DNA from 2 places in the Streptomyces sp. NPDC040622 genome. Region 1 is predicted to be linked to the other one. Evidence: riboswitches for the same ligand, from Rfam matches in the RefSeq annotation. Region 1 holds a riboswitch; the other holds the start of a gene.
What was found. A riboswitch is a leader RNA that binds a small molecule or an ion and turns the genes downstream of it on or off. The one in region 1 is predicted to bind glycine.
Positions count from the first base shown of each region.

Region 1 (8,541 bases):
AACATCGTTCGAACACATCTCGTATAAACTCCACAATCTAGGCAGAGAGTTGGCGCTCGCGGTTCCAGCCCCCGCCCCTCTGACCCAGAGCTGACAGCGACGTCACGCACCTGCCCCCGCTCCACCGTGCCTGTCGAATGAGAGAGGCGACCCACCATGCCGCTGCATGTCCCCCCGGCCCCCGCGCCCGCCCTGCGCAGCGTTCTCGCGGCACTCGGTTCCCCCACCGCCGTACGCGAGGCCCGCACCCCGTCCCTGCGTACCGCACAGGGACCGGCGAGCCCGGAACTCCCGCTGCCGGTCCACGTCCTGGACCGCATCACTCCAGAGGGCACCTCGCCCACCCGCCTCGCCGGCTGGCGCTTCCTGATCCGCTGCGGCGAACGCGCCGTGGCCGCGGCCGACACGATGCTCACCCCCGACGGCTGGGCGTTCTCCCACTTCTTCGAAGGCCCGTACATCGCCTCCACCGAACGGGCGCTGCGGCACGCCGAGGCCATGCCCATGCCCTGCCAGCCGCGGCTGCTGTCCGTACCCGAGCTCTACATGATCACTCTCTGGCTGCACCGCGACTGCACGGACGACGGCGCCGAGGGCCCTCTCGCCGCCACCGACCTGCTCGTGCCGCTGGCACCGGCGCCGCCCGGCATCGCGGCCCACCGCCCGCACCGTGTCGCCGAGTTGCTCCCGATGCTCAACCACCGTCTGACCCCGGCGCCGCTGCTGAGCTCACCCGCCTGACGCCACCCCCTGCGCTTCCTGGTGCCCCGTGCCCCCGGCCGCGGGGCACAGTGCTGTCCACCCAAGTGGACTAGCCCAGTAAGGCCACCCCGAACCACCCAAAGGGACAGGGAAGTTGAGCTGAACCGTCCGGGCGGGTGATACGTCATTAAGCGGGAGAGGCCGCTGCACCAAAATCCCTGCGGATTGACGCCCGGAGGGCAACACTGGGAGCGGACCGACTACAAACGGGGGGCGGTTATGAACACCGCATCGAGCCACAGGACCGACGTCACAGCCATCTCATCGCAGCGAAAGAACCCTTCCATGTGCCAGCACCAACCACCGTGCCCGACAGCCGACTCCGCCGACCGGGAAGCCGCACTCCTCGCGGCGAGCCACCCGGAGCAGGGCTGGAGCCTGCTGTGCAACGGCGTCCTGCTCTTCGAGGACACCGGTGAGCTGCTGCCGGACGGTCAGATCATCGCCCCGCACCGACCGCTGGGCACCGACCAGGTCATGACAGCCGCCTGAGCACTGGCACATCCGCACACCCGTACTTCCGCGCAGCACCGACGCACCACCGACGCTCCACAGACAAGACGAGGGGCCGGCCCGGAGAGAAGTCTCCGAACCGGCCCCGCCGCATGCCCGGCTCCGCACGGGCGCGGTCATCAGTCCTCGTACGCATCCAGGGGCGGGCAGGAGCAGACCAGATTCCGGTCGCCGTACGCCTGGTCGATGCGGCGCACCGGCGGCCAGTACTTGTCCGCGGCGGCGACGCCGGACGGGAAGACCGCCTCCTCACGGCTGTAGCCGTGCTCCCAGTCGCCGCCCAGGGCCGCGGCGGTGTGCGGCGCGTTGCGCAGCGGGTTGTCCTGCGCGGTCCACTCGCCGGAGCCGACCTTCTCGATCTCCCGGCGGATGGCGATCATCGCCTCGCAGAACCGGTCGATCTCGTGGAGGTCCTCGCTCTCCGTCGGCTCGATCATCAGCGTGCCGGCGACCGGGAACGACATGGTCGGCGCGTGGAAGCCGTAGTCGATGAGCCGCTTGGCGATGTCGTCGACGCTGACGCCGGTCGCCTTGCTGAGCGGACGCAGGTCGATGATGCACTCGTGCGCGACGAGACCGCCGGGACCGGTGTAGAGCACCGGGTAGTGCGGCTCGAGCCGCTTGGCGATGTAGTTGGCGGAGAGCACCGCGACCTGGGTGGCCCGCTTGAGGCCCTCACCGCCCATGAGGCGCACGTACGACCAGGAGATCGGCAGGATGCCGGCCGAGCCCCACGGCGCCGCGGAGATCGGGCCGACACCGGTCTCGGGTCCCGCCGCGGGCTGCAGCGGGTGGTTGGGCAGGTACGGCGCGAGGTGCTCGCGGACGCCGACCGGGCCGACGCCGGGGCCGCCGCCGCCGTGCGGGATGCAGAAGGTCTTGTGCAGGTTCAGGTGCGAGACGTCGCCGCCGAAGTGGCCCGGCTTGGCGAGGCCCACCAGGGCGTTGAGATTGGCCCCGTCGACGTACACCTGGCCGCCGGCCTCGTGCACCGACGCGCAGATGTCGGCCACGTGCTCCTCGAAGACGCCGTGCGTCGAGGGGTAGGTGATCATCAGCACGGCCAGCTCGTCGCGGTGCTTCTCGATCTTGGCGCGCAGGTCCTCTATGTCGACCTCGCCGTCCCCGGCGGTCTTCACGACGACGACCTTCATGCCGGCCATCACGGCGCTCGCCGCGTTCGTGCCGTGCGCGGAGGACGGGATGAGGCAGACGGTGCGCTGCTCGTCGCCGTTGGCCCGGTGGTAGCCGCGGACCGCGAGCAGGCCCGCGAGCTCGCCCTGCGAGCCGGCGTTGGGCTGCAGGGAGACCTTGTCGTAGCCGGTGACCTCGGCGAGCCGCTCCTCCAGCTCACGGATGAGCGTGAGGTAGCCCTGGGCCTGCTGGGCGGGCGCGAAGGGGTGCAGCTGGCCGAACTCGGGCCAGGTGACCGGCTCCATCTCGGTGGTCGCGTTGAGCTTCATGGTGCAGGAGCCCAGCGGGATCATGCCGCGGTCGAGCGCGTAGTCCCGGTCGGCGAGCCTGCGCAGGTAGCGCAGCATGGCCGTCTCGGAGCGGTACTGGTGGAAGACCGGGTGGGCGAGGTAGTCGTCGCCGCGCAGCAGGCCCTCCGGCAGTGTGTCCGCCGTCTGCTCGTCGAGCGCCTCGATGTCCGCCTCGACCCCGAACGCGCTCCACACGGCGGCCAGCTGGCCCCGCGTGGTGGTCTCGTCGCAGGCGAGCGAGACGTGGTCGGCGTCGACCTGGTGGATGTTCACGCCGCCTTCGCGGGCGGCGGAGACGAGCTCCTCGGCCTTGCCCTCGACGCGCACGGTCAGCGTGTCGAAGTACGCGCCGTGGACGACCTCGACGCCGCCGGCGGTGAGGCCCGCCGCGAGGAGCGTCGCGTACCGGTGGGTGCGCCGCGCGATCGACTTCAGGCCCTCGGGCCCGTGGTAGACGGCGTACATGCCGGCCATGACCGCGAGCAGCACCTGCGCGGTACAGATGTTGCTGGTGGCCTTCTCGCGGCGGATGTGCTGCTCGCGGGTCTGCAGCGCGAGGCGGTAGGCCTTGTTGCCGTCGGCGTCGACGGAGACGCCGACGAGCCGCCCCGGCAGGCTGCGCGCGAACTTCTCACGGACCGCCATGTAGCCGGCGTGCGGTCCGCCGAAGCCCATCGGCACGCCGAAGCGCTGGGTCGTGCCGACGGCGATGTCGGCGTCCAGCTCGCCGGGCGAGGTGAGCAGCGTCAGGGCGAGCAGGTCGGCGGCGACGGTGACGACGGCGCCGAGCTCGTGCGCCTGGTCGATCAGGGGCTTGATGTCGCGTACGGCACCGGAGGCGCCCGGGTACTGGATCAGCACGCCGACCACGCCGCGCTCGGCCACCTCGGCGGGCACGCCTTCGCTCAGGTCGGCGACGACGACCTCGACGCCGGTGGGCTCGGCACGGGTCCGGATGACGGCGACGGTCTGCGGCAGGGCGTCGGCGTCCACGAGGAACACGCCGTCCTTGACCTTGCCCATGCGCCGCGAGAGGGCCATGGCCTCGGCGGCGGCGGTGCCCTCGTCCAGGAGCGAGGCGCCCGATGTGGGCAGTCCGGTCAGCTCGGCGACCATCGTCTGGAAGTTGAGCAGCGCCTCGAGCCGGCCCTGCGAGATCTCGGGCTGGTACGGCGTGTAGGCCGTGTACCAGGCCGGGTTCTCCATGACGTTGCGCAGGATGACCGGCGGGGTGAAGGTCCCGTAGTACCCGAGCCCGATCATGGAGTCGAGGACCTGGTTCCGGTCGGCGAGGGAACGCAGCTCGGCCAGGACCTCGGCCTCGGTGCGCGCGCCGGGCAGGTTCAGCGCCTCGGCGTTCTTGATCACATCCGGCACCGCGGCGGCCGTCAGCTCGTCGAGCGAGCCGTACCCGACCTGGGCGAGCATCTTGGCCCGCGCTTCCGCATCGGGCCCGATGTGCCGCGACTCGAAGGGGATGCCCTGCTCGAGCTCGGAGAGCGGGATGCGATTGGTGGCAGTCATTGCGGAGGCCTCCTGGTCTGCACGACCTGCGAGGGGTACCACGGCGCGGGTACCCGGACGGCCTCCCCCTCTGTCATCTCAACCTGAGAGCTTCACAGGCCCGTCCGGTCCATGGACAGATCTGCTTTCACCGTCGGTGAGGAAGGGTTCCGAACGTGCCCGCCCGACGCCCGCCCTGCTTTCCAGAGTGACCTCGTCCGTGCGGTACGGGTGCCTGAGAGATTCCGGGGAGGATTTGCTCCTTCGGCGCCTCCGGGAAGTGCATTCCGGAGAGCTCTCCCGCACGGGGTCAGCAGCCAGGCGCCAGCCTACCAGCGAGGACCATGGCCGATCCCTCGAGTGGCCGCCTGCCCCGAAGTGCTCTTTCGTAGTGACTACGAACGAATAAGGATGAGTTACGCCCGATTTCGACAAGCCGCGATCAGCTGGAGGGCCCGTGCAGACCGACATCGATCCGCGCAACCTGATCGGCCGCAAGGCGTTCGACAGGAACGGGGCGAAGATCGGCACGATCGACGAGGTCTACCTCGACGATGCCACCGGCGCCCCGGAGTGGGCGGCCATACGCACCGGCCTGTTCAGCCGCGACACCTTCGTCCCGCTGGAGCCGAGCGAACTGGTCGAGGACGGCACCCTGCACATCCCCTTCGACCGCGCCCTGATCAGGGACGCCCCGGACTTCGGCGTGGGCCGCCACCTCTCCCCCGAGCAGGAACTGCAGCTCTACCACCACTACGGCCTGGACACGGCCCCGCCGCAGGCCCCGCCGCCCCCGGACCAGACCTTCGGCCGGATCGCGGGCACGGAAATCCCCTGAGCCCCGTCCCACGCGACACCCCTCACTCCGGTCACTCCGGTCACTCCGGCCCGGAGCGCACCTCGGCCCTGCCCTCCGCCGCCGCACCAGCGACACCGGACCCGGCCTCGAGCTCCGCCCCGGCCACCCCCTCGCCGCACGACCCCGCGCCGACCAACGGCAACGGCTCCGCGAGCTCCAGATCCAGGTCGTCCGTCTTGAACGTCCGCACCCGCCCGGGCGGCGAACCGGGCGTCTCGAAGCGCACCGTCACCCGCCCCAGACCGCTCCCCTGCACCCACCCGTGCCCGTACTCGGCATGCCGCACGTCGTGCCCTGCCGCCCACCGACGCTCCGCCGGCGCCTCGGTCTCCTCGGCGAGCTCCCTGCCCCGCTCTTGCGCCGTGTCCCGCTCCGTCGGCACCGCCTCCCGGGCCCCGACGACACCCGCCCCGGCCTCGGCACGGCCCTCAGCACCGGCCTCGGCCGCCGCCACCGCCACCGCCAGGAGCGCCTCGGCCGCCTGCGCCTGCGCGAACAGGTCCTCCTGCGTGTAGTCGGCGAGGCCCGTGACGCCCACGCCGAGCAGCCGCACCCCGCCCGTGGTGTCCACGGCCTCCAGCAGCCGCGCGGCGGCCTCCCGCACCACCCCGGGGTCGTCCGTGGGCCCGCGCAGCGTCTCGGACCGCGTCAGCGTCGAGAAGTCGAACCGGCGGACCTTCAGCACGATGGTCCGCCCCGAGTGCCCCGCCGCCCGCAGCCGCTGCACACACCGCTCGGCAAGCCGCGCCACCTCCGTCCTGACCCGCACCCTGTCGTGGATGTCCACGTCGTACGTGTCCTCGACGCTGACCGACTTCGACTCACGCTCCGCCACCACGGGCCGCTCGTCCCGCGCCAGCGCCATCGCGTACAGCGAGCCGCCGTGCGCCTTCCCCAGCAGCCGTACGAGCTCGTCCTCACCGGCCTCCGCGATCTCATCGACCGTGATGATCCCGGCCCGCCGCAAATGGTCACCCGTGGCCGGCCCCACGCCCGGCAGCGTCCGCACCGACATCGGACCGAGCAGCGCACGCTCCGTCCCCGGCGCTATCAGCCTGAGCCCGTCCGGCTTGGCCTCCTCGGAGGCGATCTTCGCCAGCATCTTGGAGACGGCGAGCCCCACCGAGCCGTTCAGCCCCGTCACCGCCCTGATGTCCGCCCGCAGCCGCTCCCCCACGGCCCTGGCCGATCCCTCGTCGTCGGCGACACCGCCCGCCTCCAGGTCCACGAAGGCCTCGTCCAGGCTGAGCGGCTCCACGAGCGGTGACAGTGCCCGCAGCAGCCCCATCACCTGTTCGCTGACCTCGCGGTAGAGCCCGAAGCGCGGCACGAGGTAGGCGGCGTTCGGCGCCAGCCTGCGCGCCTGTCCCATGGGCATCGCCGAGTGCACCCCGAACCGACGGGCCTCGTAGGAAGCGGTGGCGACCACGCCTCGCGGCCCGAGACCGCCCACGACCACGGCTTTTCCGCGCAGGCTCGGCTTCGCGGCCTGCTCCGCGGACGCGTAGAAGGCATCCATGTCCAGATGCAGAATCGTCGGCGCGCTTCTCACATCTCCGATGCTGCCCTACGCCACTGACAACGCGGCCTCAGACGGCCTTGTTGCGCCGTCTGGCCAGCTCGTCGGCCGGGTTGTGCCCGACGAGGGTCTCCCCGGTGTCGATGCGCTCGCCGTGCAGCTGGGACAGCGCGGCCTCGACGTCCTGCCAGACGACGCCCACGGCGATCCCGAAGACCCCCTGGCCGCCCTGGAGCAGTTCGTGGACCTCACTGGGGGACGTGCACTCGTAGACCGTCGCGCCGTCGCTCATCAGCGTCATCCGCTCCAGATCGCGGAACCCGCGCTCCCGCAGATGCTGGACAGTCGTACGAATGTTCTGCAGCGACACCCCGGTGTCGAGGAAGCGCTTCACGATCTTCAGCACGACCACGTCACGGAAGCTGTAGAGCCGCTGTGTCCCGGAGCCGCCCGCGGCCCGCACGCTGGGCTCGACCAGACCCGTACGGGCCCAGTAGTCGAGCTGTCGGTAGGTGATGCCCGCGGCCGCGCACGCGGTGGGACCGCGGTAGCCGACCTGCTCGGTGTGCTCGAACGTAGCGTCCCCGCTCCCCTGGACCGCCATGGGCCGGTTCGGAGAGTGCTCGGCCGCGCCGCCGTGGAGCGGGTACGGACCGCCCATCGCCGTACCGTCGCCGCTGCTTCTCACGCCGACCTCCCTCCTTGACCTGCCTTCACGACGGTAGGCAGTCGCCAGGGGCTCGTCAACGATCGCCACACTCGGCACGCCGAGTGATAATCACCCTGAGAGTGGTTTCCCGTGCCTCACCGCGGGGAAAGGCTAGCTGAATGGTCCGACGCGGGCCGCCGGAAGCGGCTCACTGGCTGTTGGTCCCGAAGTCCTCGGGCGAGATCTGGTCGAGGAACTCGCGGAACTTCTCCACTTCGTCCTCCTGCTCGTCCGGGATCGCGATGCCGGCGTCGTCCAGGACGCCGTCGCTCCCGAAGATGGGCGTCCCGGTGCGCAGCGCCAGCGCTATGGCGTCGGACGGGCGCGCACTCACCTCGACACCACTGGCGAAGACGAGCTCCGCGTAGAAGACCCCTTCGCGCAGGTCCGTGATGCGCACCTCGGAGAGCTCCTGGCCCACCGCCTCCAGCACGTCCTTGAACAGGTCGTGGGTCAGCGGCCGTGCGGGTGCCATGCCCTGCTGAGCGAAGGCGATGGCGGTCGCCTCACCTGGTCCGATCCAGATGGGGAGGTACCGGTCGCCTCCCACTTCACGCAGGAGCACGATCGGCTGGTTGGAGGGCATTTCGACCCGGACACCTACGACGTCGAGCTCGTTCACACAGCAACCCTAGGACGTGGCTGGCAGGTTTGGGTAGTCGGGCACCCGCCGAGTACCGGCCGGGCACGGTCCGCGTCAGGGCAATCTGACCCCGAGCGCCGTCTGCACGAGCGCCGAGTGCAGACGTCCGGTGAGGCCCGCCAGCTCCTTGGTGCGCGCCTCGGCATGGGCCCTGGTCTGCGGATTGCGGTGCCGGCGCAGCGGCGCGACCACCTGGTCCACGAGCCCGGCCTCCCGCTCCGCGGCGGCCTTCATGACCCTCAGGTGACGTGGCTCGATACCGAACCGGCCCAGTTCGACGACGAGCGTGGCGACCGTGACGGCCTCCGCGTCGTACCCGCCCTCGGGCAACGGTGCGACCAGGCCGTACGTCTCCCACTCCGCCAGCTGCCGCTCGTCGATCTCCGCGGCGGCCAGCAGTTCGTCACGGCCCACACGGGCCGCCGTGGGCCCCTCGGCGTCGTCCTGGCCCAGTGGGTCGTCGCCGTCCCGCTGACGCCCCAGGGACGGCAGCGGGGGGCGCTCGCCGCGCTCCAGCGCGTCGAGGTGCTCACGGATGACCTTGAGCGG
Region 1 covers NZ_JBVIXD010000001.1:7,336-15,876, reverse strand. Annotated here, with positions in the region: gene ACZ592_RS00075 (hypothetical protein) at 157-741, shown strand; gene ACZ592_RS00070 (DUF5999 family protein) at 1,048-1,254, shown strand; gene gcvP (aminomethyl-transferring glycine dehydrogenase) at 1,395-4,283, opposite strand; glycine riboswitch at 4,476-4,575, opposite strand; gene ACZ592_RS00060 (PRC-barrel domain-containing protein) at 4,720-5,100, shown strand; gene ACZ592_RS00055 (DNA polymerase IV) at 5,141-6,673, opposite strand; gene ACZ592_RS00050 (MerR family transcriptional regulator) at 6,711-7,328, opposite strand; gene ACZ592_RS00045 (bifunctional nuclease family protein) at 7,498-7,971, opposite strand; gene ftsR (transcriptional regulator FtsR) at 8,047-8,541, opposite strand, start outside.

Region 2 (8,541 bases), on a different contig from region 1:
ATCTGGAACGAGCACATGGTGTGCCTCTACTGGGGCGCCAACACGGACCGCATGACCATCAAGAACTCGCGGATCCGCAACCTGTTCGCCGACGGCGTCAACATGACCAACGGCAGCACGGACAACCTCGTCGCGAACAACGAGGCCCGGGCCACCGGCGACGACAGCTTCGCGCTCTTCTCGGCGATCGACGCCGGGGGAGCGGACATGAAGAACAACGTCTACGAGAACCTGACGTCCCTGCTCACCTGGCGGGCCGCGGGTGTCGCCGTCTACGGCGGCTACAACAACACCTTCCGCAACATCCGCATCGCCGACACCCTGGTCTACTCCGGGATCACCATCAGCTCCCTGGACTTCGGCTATCCGATGAACGGCTTCGGGACCGATCCGACCACCTTCGAGAACATCACGGTCGAACGGGCCGGCGGCACGTTCTGGAAGGGGCAGGACTTCCCGGCCGTCTGGGCGTTCTCCGCGTCCAAGGTCTTCCAGGGGATCCGCGTGAACAACGTCGACATCGTCGATCCGACGTACCACGGCGTGATGTTCCAGACCAAGTACACCGGCGGGCAGCCCGAGTTCCCGGTGAAGGACACCGTCTTCACCGACGTGTCCGTCTCGGGGGCGCCGATCGGTGTCTACGTGAACGAGCTGCCGGAGGCGGGCCAGGGCCCCGCGGTCGGCGAAGCCACCTTCGTACGGCCCAAGTTCAGCGGCAACGGCCAGAACGTCAGGAACGACACCTCGACGTTCAAGGTCACCATCCAGCCCTGACGTACGAGGAGCCCGACCGGCAGGAGGTGGTGGCAGAAGTGCGCGGCCGTCCGGATACCGGGCGGCCGTGCGCGTCCATCGCTCCCCGCACGTAACTGGCTTGCATGCCTTGCGCTATTCTTGCGTCCATGACGCGACGACTTGCTCAAGTTGCGAAGAAGGTGGGGGTCAGCGAGGCGACGGTCAGCCGTGTCCTCAACGGCAAGCCCGGCGTCTCCGCCGCGACACGACAGTCCGTCCTCACGGCGCTGGACGTCCTCGGGTACGAACGCCCCACGCAACTGCGCGGAGAGCGCGCCCGGCTCGTCGGCCTCGTGCTGCCGGAGCTGCAGAACCCGATCTTCCCGGCCTTCGCCGAGGTCATCGGCGGCGCCCTCGCACAGCAGGGCCTCACGCCCGTGCTCTGCACCCAGACCAGGGGCGGGGTCTCCGAGGCCGACTACGTGGACCTCCTGCTGCAGCAGCACGTCTCCGGGGTCGTCTTCGCCGGCGGCCTCTTCGCGGAGGCCGACGCGCCGCACGACCACTACCGGCAGCTGGCCGAGCGCAACATCCCCGTCGTCCTGATCAACGCGTCGATCGAGGGCCTCGACTTCCCCTGCGTCGCGTGCGACGACGCCGTCGCCGTCGAGCAGGCCTGGCGCCACCTCGCCTCGCTCGGACACGAGCGCATCGGCCTGGTGCTCGGCCCCTTCGACCACGTGCCCTCGCGCCGCAAGCTGACCGCCGCCCGTGAGATGGCGCAGGCCGCGGGCACGGAGCTGGCCGAGGAACTCGTCGAGCGGTCGATCTTCTCGCTGGAGGGCGGTCAGGCCGCCGCGGCACGGCTCCTGGACCGAGGGGTCACCGGCATCGTGTGCGGGAGTGACCCGCTGGCGCTCGGCGCCATCAGGGCGGCCCGCCGGCGGGGACTCTCCGTCCCCGCCGACGTGTCCGTCGTCGGGTTCGACGACTCCGCCTTCATGACCTGCACGGAGCCGCCCCTGTCGACGGTGCGCCAGCCCATCGAGGCGATGGGCCGCGCGGCGGTCGACCTGCTGTGCGCCCAGATCCGGGGGACCCAGGCCCACCCCGGCGAGCTCCTCTTCGAGCCGGAGCTCGTCGTGCGCGGTTCGACCGCGCAGCGCGTCAGCACTCGATGATGTTCACCGCGAGGCCGCCCCGCGCCGTCTCCTTGTACTTGACGCTCATGTCGGCGCCGGTTTCCTTCATGGTCTTGATGACCTTGTCGAGGGACACCTTGTGGGAGCCGTCGCCCCGCATCGCCATCTTCGCGGCGGTGACGGCCTTGACCGCCGCCATGCCGTTGCGCTCGATGCACGGGATCTGAACGAGGCCGCCGACCGGGTCGCAGGTCAGGCCGAGGTTGTGCTCCATGCCGATCTCGGCGGCGTTCTCGACCTGCTCCGCGGAGCCGCCGAGGACCTCGGCGAGCGCGCCCGCCGCCATCGAGCAGGCCGAGCCGACCTCGCCCTGGCAGCCGACCTCGGCGCCGGAGATCGAGGCGTTCTCCTTGAAGAGCATGCCGATGGCGCCCGCGGAGAGCAGGAAGCGGACCACGCCCTCCTCGTCGGCGCCGGGCACGAAGTTCATGTAGTAGTGCAGGACCGCGGGGATGATGCCCGCGGCGCCGTTCGTCGGGGCGGTCACGACACGGCCGCCCGCGGCGTTCTCCTCGTTCACGGCCATCGCGTAGAGCGTGATCCACTCCATGGAGCGGGCCAGCGGGTCGCCCTCGGCGCGCAGCTGGCGGGCGGAGTTGGCCGCACGCCGCCTGACCTTGAGGCCGCCCGGCAGGATGCCCTCGCGGGACATGCCGCGCGAGACGCAGGACTGCATGACGCCCCAGATGTCGAGCAGACCCGCGCGGATCTCCTCCTCCGTGCGCCACGCCTTCTCGTTCTCCAGCATGAGCGCGGAGATGGACAGGCCGGTCTCCTCGGCGAGGCGCAGGAGCTCGTCGCCGGTGCGGAAGGGGTGCTTGAGGACGGTGTCGTCCGGCACGATCGGGTTCTCGCCGGCCACGGCGTCCTCGTCGACGACGAAGCCGCCGCCGACCGAGTAGTACGTCTTCTCCAGGACGAGGGCGCCCTCACGGTCGTACGCGAAGATCGTCATGCCGTTGGCGTGGTAGGGCAGGGCCTTGCGGCGGTGCAGGACCAGATCCTCGTCGAAGTCGAAGTCGATCTCGTGCATGCCGAGCAGGTTGAGGCGGCCGCCGTGCTTGATCTCGGCGACGCGGTCGTCGGCGCTCTCCACGTTCACGGTGCGGGGCGACTCGCCCTCCAGGCCGAGCAGAACGGCCTTGGGGGTGCCGTGTCCGTGGCCGGTGGCGCCGAGCGAGCCGTACAGCTCGGCCCGTATCGCCGCGGTGTGGGCCATCAGGCCCTCGTTCTTCAGGCGGCTCGCGAACATGCGGGCGGCGCGCATCGGACCGACCGTGTGGGAGCTGGACGGGCCGATGCCGATCGAGAACAGGTCGAAGACCGAGATGGCCACGGGAAACTCCAATGGTGGTTGGTAGACGCCGTTGTCTGCCGGGGTGGTGCAGAAAGCAGGGCGTGAGCCGGGGCACCGCACTCACTGTGTTCACTACCAGTGTGCGCGGTGCCCCGAAGATTCGTACGAAGGAAAGCGTACGAAAGTGCTACAGGTTGGGGTACAGCGGGTGCTTGTCGGCCAGAGCGGTCACGCGGGCCTTCAGCGACTCCGCGTCGAAGCCCGGCTTGAGCGCCTCGGCGATGATGTCGGCGACCTCACGGAAGTCGTCGGCCTCGAAGCCGCGGGTGGCGAGCGCCGGGGTGCCGATCCGCAGGCCCGAGGTGACCATCGGGGGACGCGGGTCGTTCGGGACCGCGTTGCGGTTGACCGTGATGCCGACCTCGTGGAGGCGGTCCTCGGCCTGCTGGCCGTCCAGCTCGGAGTCGCGCAGGTCCACCAGGACCAGGTGCACGTCCGTGCCGCCGGACGCCACGCCGACGCCGACGGCCTTCGCGTCGTCCTGCACCAGGCGCTCGGCCAGGATGCGGGCGCCGTCCAGGGTGCGCTGCTGGCGCTCCTTGAAGTCGTCGGAGGCGGCGACCTTGAAGGAGACGGCCTTGGCCGCGATCACGTGCTCCAGGGGGCCGCCCTGGAAGCCGGGGAAGACCGCGGAGTTCAGCTTCTTGGCGAAGTCCTTGTTGCGCGCCAGGATGATGCCGCCGCGCGGGCCGCCGAGCGTCTTGTGCGTGGTGGAGGTGACCACGTCCGCGTACGGCACCGGGTTGGGGTGCAGCCCCGCGGCGACGAGCCCGGCGAAGTGCGCCATGTCGACCCACAGCTTCGCGCCGACCTCGTCGGCGATCCGGCGGAACTCGGCGAAGTCCAGCTGACGCGGGTAGGCGGACCAGCCCGCGATGATCACCTGGGGGCTGTTCTCCTTGGCCAGGCGCTCGACCTCGGCCATGTCGACCAGACCGGCCTCGTCCACGTGGTACGCGACCACGTTGAACTGCTTGCCGGAGAAGTTCAGGCGCATGCCGTGGGTGAGGTGCCCGCCGTGCGCGAGGTCCAGGCCGAGGATCGTGTCGCCGGGCTGGGCGATCGCGAAGAGGGCGGCCTGGTTGGCGGAGGCGCCGGAGTGCGGCTGGACGTTCGCGTACTCGGCACCGAACAGGTCCTTGACCCGGTCGATCGCGATCTGCTCGGCGACGTCGACGTGCTCGCAGCCGCCGTAGTAGCGGCGGCCGGGGTAGCCCTCGGCGTACTTGTTGGTGAGGACCGTCCCCTGGGCTTCCATGACGGCGACCGGAGCGAAGTTCTCCGAGGCGATCATTTCCAGGGTGGACTGCTGGCGGTGGAGCTCGGCGTCGACGGCGGCGGCGACGTCCGGGTCCAGCTCGTGGAGAGGGGTGTTCAGAAGCGACATCACACGATCCCTATCGGTATGGGTCAGCCGGCGGCGAAGGCGGTGTACTCATCGGCGGAGAGCAGGTCGCCCGGCTCGTCCGCGATGCGCACCTTGAACAGCCAACCGCCCTCGAACGGGGCGGAGTTGACCAGCGACGGGTCGTCGACCACGTCCTGGTTGGCCTCGACGACCTCACCGGTGACCGGCGAGTACAGGTCGCTGACCGACTTGGTCGACTCCAGCTCGCCGCAGGACTCGCCCGCGGTCACCGTGTCGCCGACCTCGGGAAGCTGGGCGAAGACGATGTCACCGAGCGCGTTGGCCGCGTGCTCCGTGATGCCGACCGTCGCCACGCCGTCCTCGGTGGCCGACAGCCACTCGTGCTCCTTGCTGTAACGCAGCTGCTGGGGGTTGCTCATGACCTGAATTCTCCTGTACGCGGGTGGGTGCTGCGGAACGAGAAAGATGTGCGTGGGGTCACTTCTGGGGCGTCGGACGCCGTGCCCACGCGGGGACGTCGGCTACAGCGTCACTTCTGGCGCTTGTAGAACGGCAGGGCCACGACCTCGTACGGCTCGTGGGTGCCGCGGATGTCCACGCCGACGCCCGGGGTCCCCGGGGCCGCGTGCCCGGCGTCGACGTACGCCATCGCGATCGGCTTGCCCAGCGTCGGGGACGGGGCGCCGGAGGTGACCTCGCCGATCACCTTGCCGTCGGCGACCACCGGGAAACCGGCGCGCGGCACGCGGCGGCCCTCGGCGATCAGCCCGACGAGCTTGCGCGGCGGTGCCGCCTCGGCCCGCTCGGCGGCGGCGGTGAGCGCCTCGCGCCCCACGAAGCCCTCCGACTGCGACGTCTTCTCGAACTTGACCACCCGGCCGAGCCCGGCGTCGAACGGCGTCAGCTCCGCGGTCAGCTCGTGCCCGTACAGCGGCATGCCCGCCTCCAGGCGCAGCGTGTCACGGCAGGAGAGGCCCGCCGGGATCATGCCGACGGGGGTGCCCGCCTCCATGAGCGCGCCCCACAGCTTCTCCGCGTCACCGGGGGAGACGAAGAGCTCGAAGCCGTCCTCGCCGGTGTAGCCGGTGCGGGCGATCAGCGCGGGCACGCCCGCGACGGTGCCGGGCAGGCCCGCGTAGTACTTCAGGCCGTCCAGGTCCGCGTCCGTGACTGACTTCAGGATGCCGGGGGACTCGGGACCCTGGACGGCGAGCAGCGCGTACGCGTCGCGGTCGTCACGGACCTCGGCGTCGAAGCCGTCGGCGCGGGCGGTCAGCGTGTCGAGCACGACCTGCGCGTTGGAGGCGTTGGCGACGACCATGTACTCGGGGGCCTCGGCGGCGCCGAGCCGGTAGACGATCAGGTCGTCCAGGATGCCGCCGTCCTCGGCGACGATCATCGTGTAGCGGGCGCGGCCGACACCGACGGAGCCGATGTTGCCGACCAGTGCGAAGTTCAGGAAGTCCACGGCCTGGGGGCCGGTGACGGTGATCTCACCCATGTGCGACAGGTCGAAGAGACCGGCCTTGGTGCGCACGGCGTTGTGCTCGTCGCGCTCGCTTGCGTACCGCAGCGGCATGTCCCAGCCCGCGAAGTCGGTCATGGTCGCGCCGAGCGCTCGATGCACGGCATCGAGGGCGGTCAGACGGGGGGCAGTGCTCATGAAGGGAACTCCCAGGGCATGACGGGCGAGGTCGGTCCTCCCCATCTGTCATCGGAACCTGAGAGGTTCGCCGGGCGGGTCCCCGATCCGGGACACCCGGCTTGCACCTTGGGTGGGACCGCCGGGGCGGTCCGCTTTTCAGATGTGCCTCGCCCGCGCGGTACGGGGCCTGAGAGATTCAAGGGAGGGACTTGCTCCTTCGGCGCCCCGGGCGACACAGTGCGTGCTGGTCCCGGGAACTCTCCCGCGCGGATTCAAACGGCCGGTATGGAGTTGGCGCGCACATCATTGCACGCGACTCTGTCCGGGGGGACCCGTGACCGGCGCCGGATCCGTGGCCATGGGATCCCCTTGTGCCGCATTACCTTCTCTTTACACTTGCCGGGGAAGCAGTACGTGACCGCTATGGGGAGGCCGATCACGGTGCGCAGCAGGACCAGTGTCTACGCCACGAGCACGGGGGTGGCGTTGCCCAAGCAGGCCGCCGTCCCCGCCACCGAGAGCTGCGGCCCGCTCCCGGCCGCCGTCGTCCGCGACCTGCGGCAGCGCCGCGGCCACAGCCCGCACCGCCTCACCTTCGGCGAGGGCGACCTCGTCGTCGTCTCCGGACTGCCCGGCGGCGGAAAGTCGACCCTGATGCGGCAGGCCGTCACGGGCCCCCGCATCGACTCCCAGGACACCCGCGACCACTGGGCCCGCCGGATGCCCCGCCTGCTGCCCTACGCGGTCTACCGCCCCCTGGTCCGCCTCGCGCACTACGCGGGACTGCGCCGCGCCCTGCGCTCCGGGGCCAGCGTCGTCGTGCACGACTGCGGCACCCAGGCCTGGGTCCGCGGCTGGCTCGCCCGCGAGGCCGCCCGGCGCGGCACCGCCCTGCACCTGTTGCTGCTCGACGTGCCCGCGGACACCGCGCTCCAGGGCCAGCTCGCGCGCGGCCGAGGCGTCTCCCGGTACGCCTTCGCCCGGCACCGCAGGACGGTCGGCCGGCTCGTCGGCGCCACCGAGCGCGGCGACCTGCCGCGCGGCTGCGGCTCCGCGGTGCTGCTCGACCGGGCGGCGGCACAGGTGCTGCGCGGGATCGCCTTCGACCGCCGGGCCGCCCGGCGTTAGGGTTCGAGCCGCAGGCAGAGCGGTCGCGAGCAGGGGTTGGACGGACAGATGGACATTCCGGCGCAGGCATACGCCCATCCCTACGGCGGATGGCCGGGCAACGAACTGGAAGAGGTCCTCGCGGCCTCGCTGGGAGGCCCCGCGTCGGCGGGCGCCCGGATCGTCGAGGTGCTCGGCCGCAGCCAGATATGGATCCCGCTGCCCAACGGCGGCGGTCCCGAGCAGGGCACCCTGGACCTGCCGACCCTGGAGATCGAGGGTCAGGCGTACGTCCCCGTCTTCACCTCCGAGCAGCAGTTCCGCCAGGCCCTGGGCGCGGCGGCCGACCGCATGGGCCACACCGTGGCACCCGCCGTGGAATTCGCCCGCGGCCTCCCTCCGCAGCTGGGCATCGCCCTGAACCCCGACGGCACCGTCGGGGTGCCGCTGCCGCCGCCCGCCGTCGCCGAGCTCGCCCGCTCCGGCCGCACCGAGCTGGACGGGCCCACCACCGGCGGCCGGGTCCGCCTCTACGAGCCGGACTGGCAGGAGGACCCCGTCGACTTCCTCACCGCCGCGGGGCGGGAGTTCGAGGCGAGCGGGGCCGTGCTCACCGCGCGCCGCTGCCTCGCGACCGTCGAGACGGGCGAGCCGACGCTCTTCGTCGGCGTCGAGCTGTCGACCTGGGAGGGCGCCGCCCGCGACCTTCCCATGGAGGCCCTCGGCCGCGCCCTCGGCTCCGCCCCGGCCCCCTGGCCGGTGAACCTGGTGCTGCTCGACGTGGCGCAGGACCCGGTGGGGGACTGGCTGCGGGCCCGGGTGCGGCCGTTCTACGTCCGCGGGGCCTGAGCGGCGCGCGTCGCGGCAGGCGCGGCGGCGGCCCGTCGCGCCTCGCGACGGGGCCGAGATGCCGTACGTCAAGTCCGTGCCGGGATCGCCGCTTAAGCTGGTTCCATGACCCGGTCGGGCACTCTGCCGTGCCGGGCGGGGTACTCGGGTTCTCAGTGAAGGGGCGGTTACGGGTGAGTGCGTCGGGCACGGCCGCGGGCGATGGGATCTCCCCGGGACGAGCTGGTCCGAGCCCCTGGGGACAGGTCGAGCAGATGCTGCGCGAGGTGACCCC
Region 2 covers NZ_JBVIXD010000012.1:86,117-94,657, forward strand. Annotated here, with positions in the region: gene ACZ592_RS31945 (discoidin domain-containing protein) at 1-777, shown strand, start outside; gene ACZ592_RS31950 (LacI family DNA-binding transcriptional regulator) at 906-1,919, shown strand; gene ACZ592_RS31955 (L-serine ammonia-lyase) at 1,906-3,276, opposite strand; gene glyA (serine hydroxymethyltransferase) at 3,425-4,684, opposite strand; gene gcvH (glycine cleavage system protein GcvH) at 4,708-5,085, opposite strand; gene gcvT (glycine cleavage system aminomethyltransferase GcvT) at 5,196-6,329, opposite strand; glycine riboswitch at 6,365-6,477, opposite strand; glycine riboswitch at 6,478-6,586, opposite strand; gene ACZ592_RS31975 (AAA family ATPase) at 6,735-7,439, shown strand; gene ACZ592_RS31980 (enhanced serine sensitivity protein SseB) at 7,488-8,267, shown strand; gene ACZ592_RS31985 (enhanced serine sensitivity protein SseB C-terminal domain-containing protein) at 8,441-8,541, shown strand, end outside.
Region 2: linked by a shared signal. The riboswitch ahead of gcvT (glycine cleavage system aminomethyltransferase GcvT) and the one ahead of gcvP (aminomethyl-transferring glycine dehydrogenase) in region 1 are both predicted to bind glycine.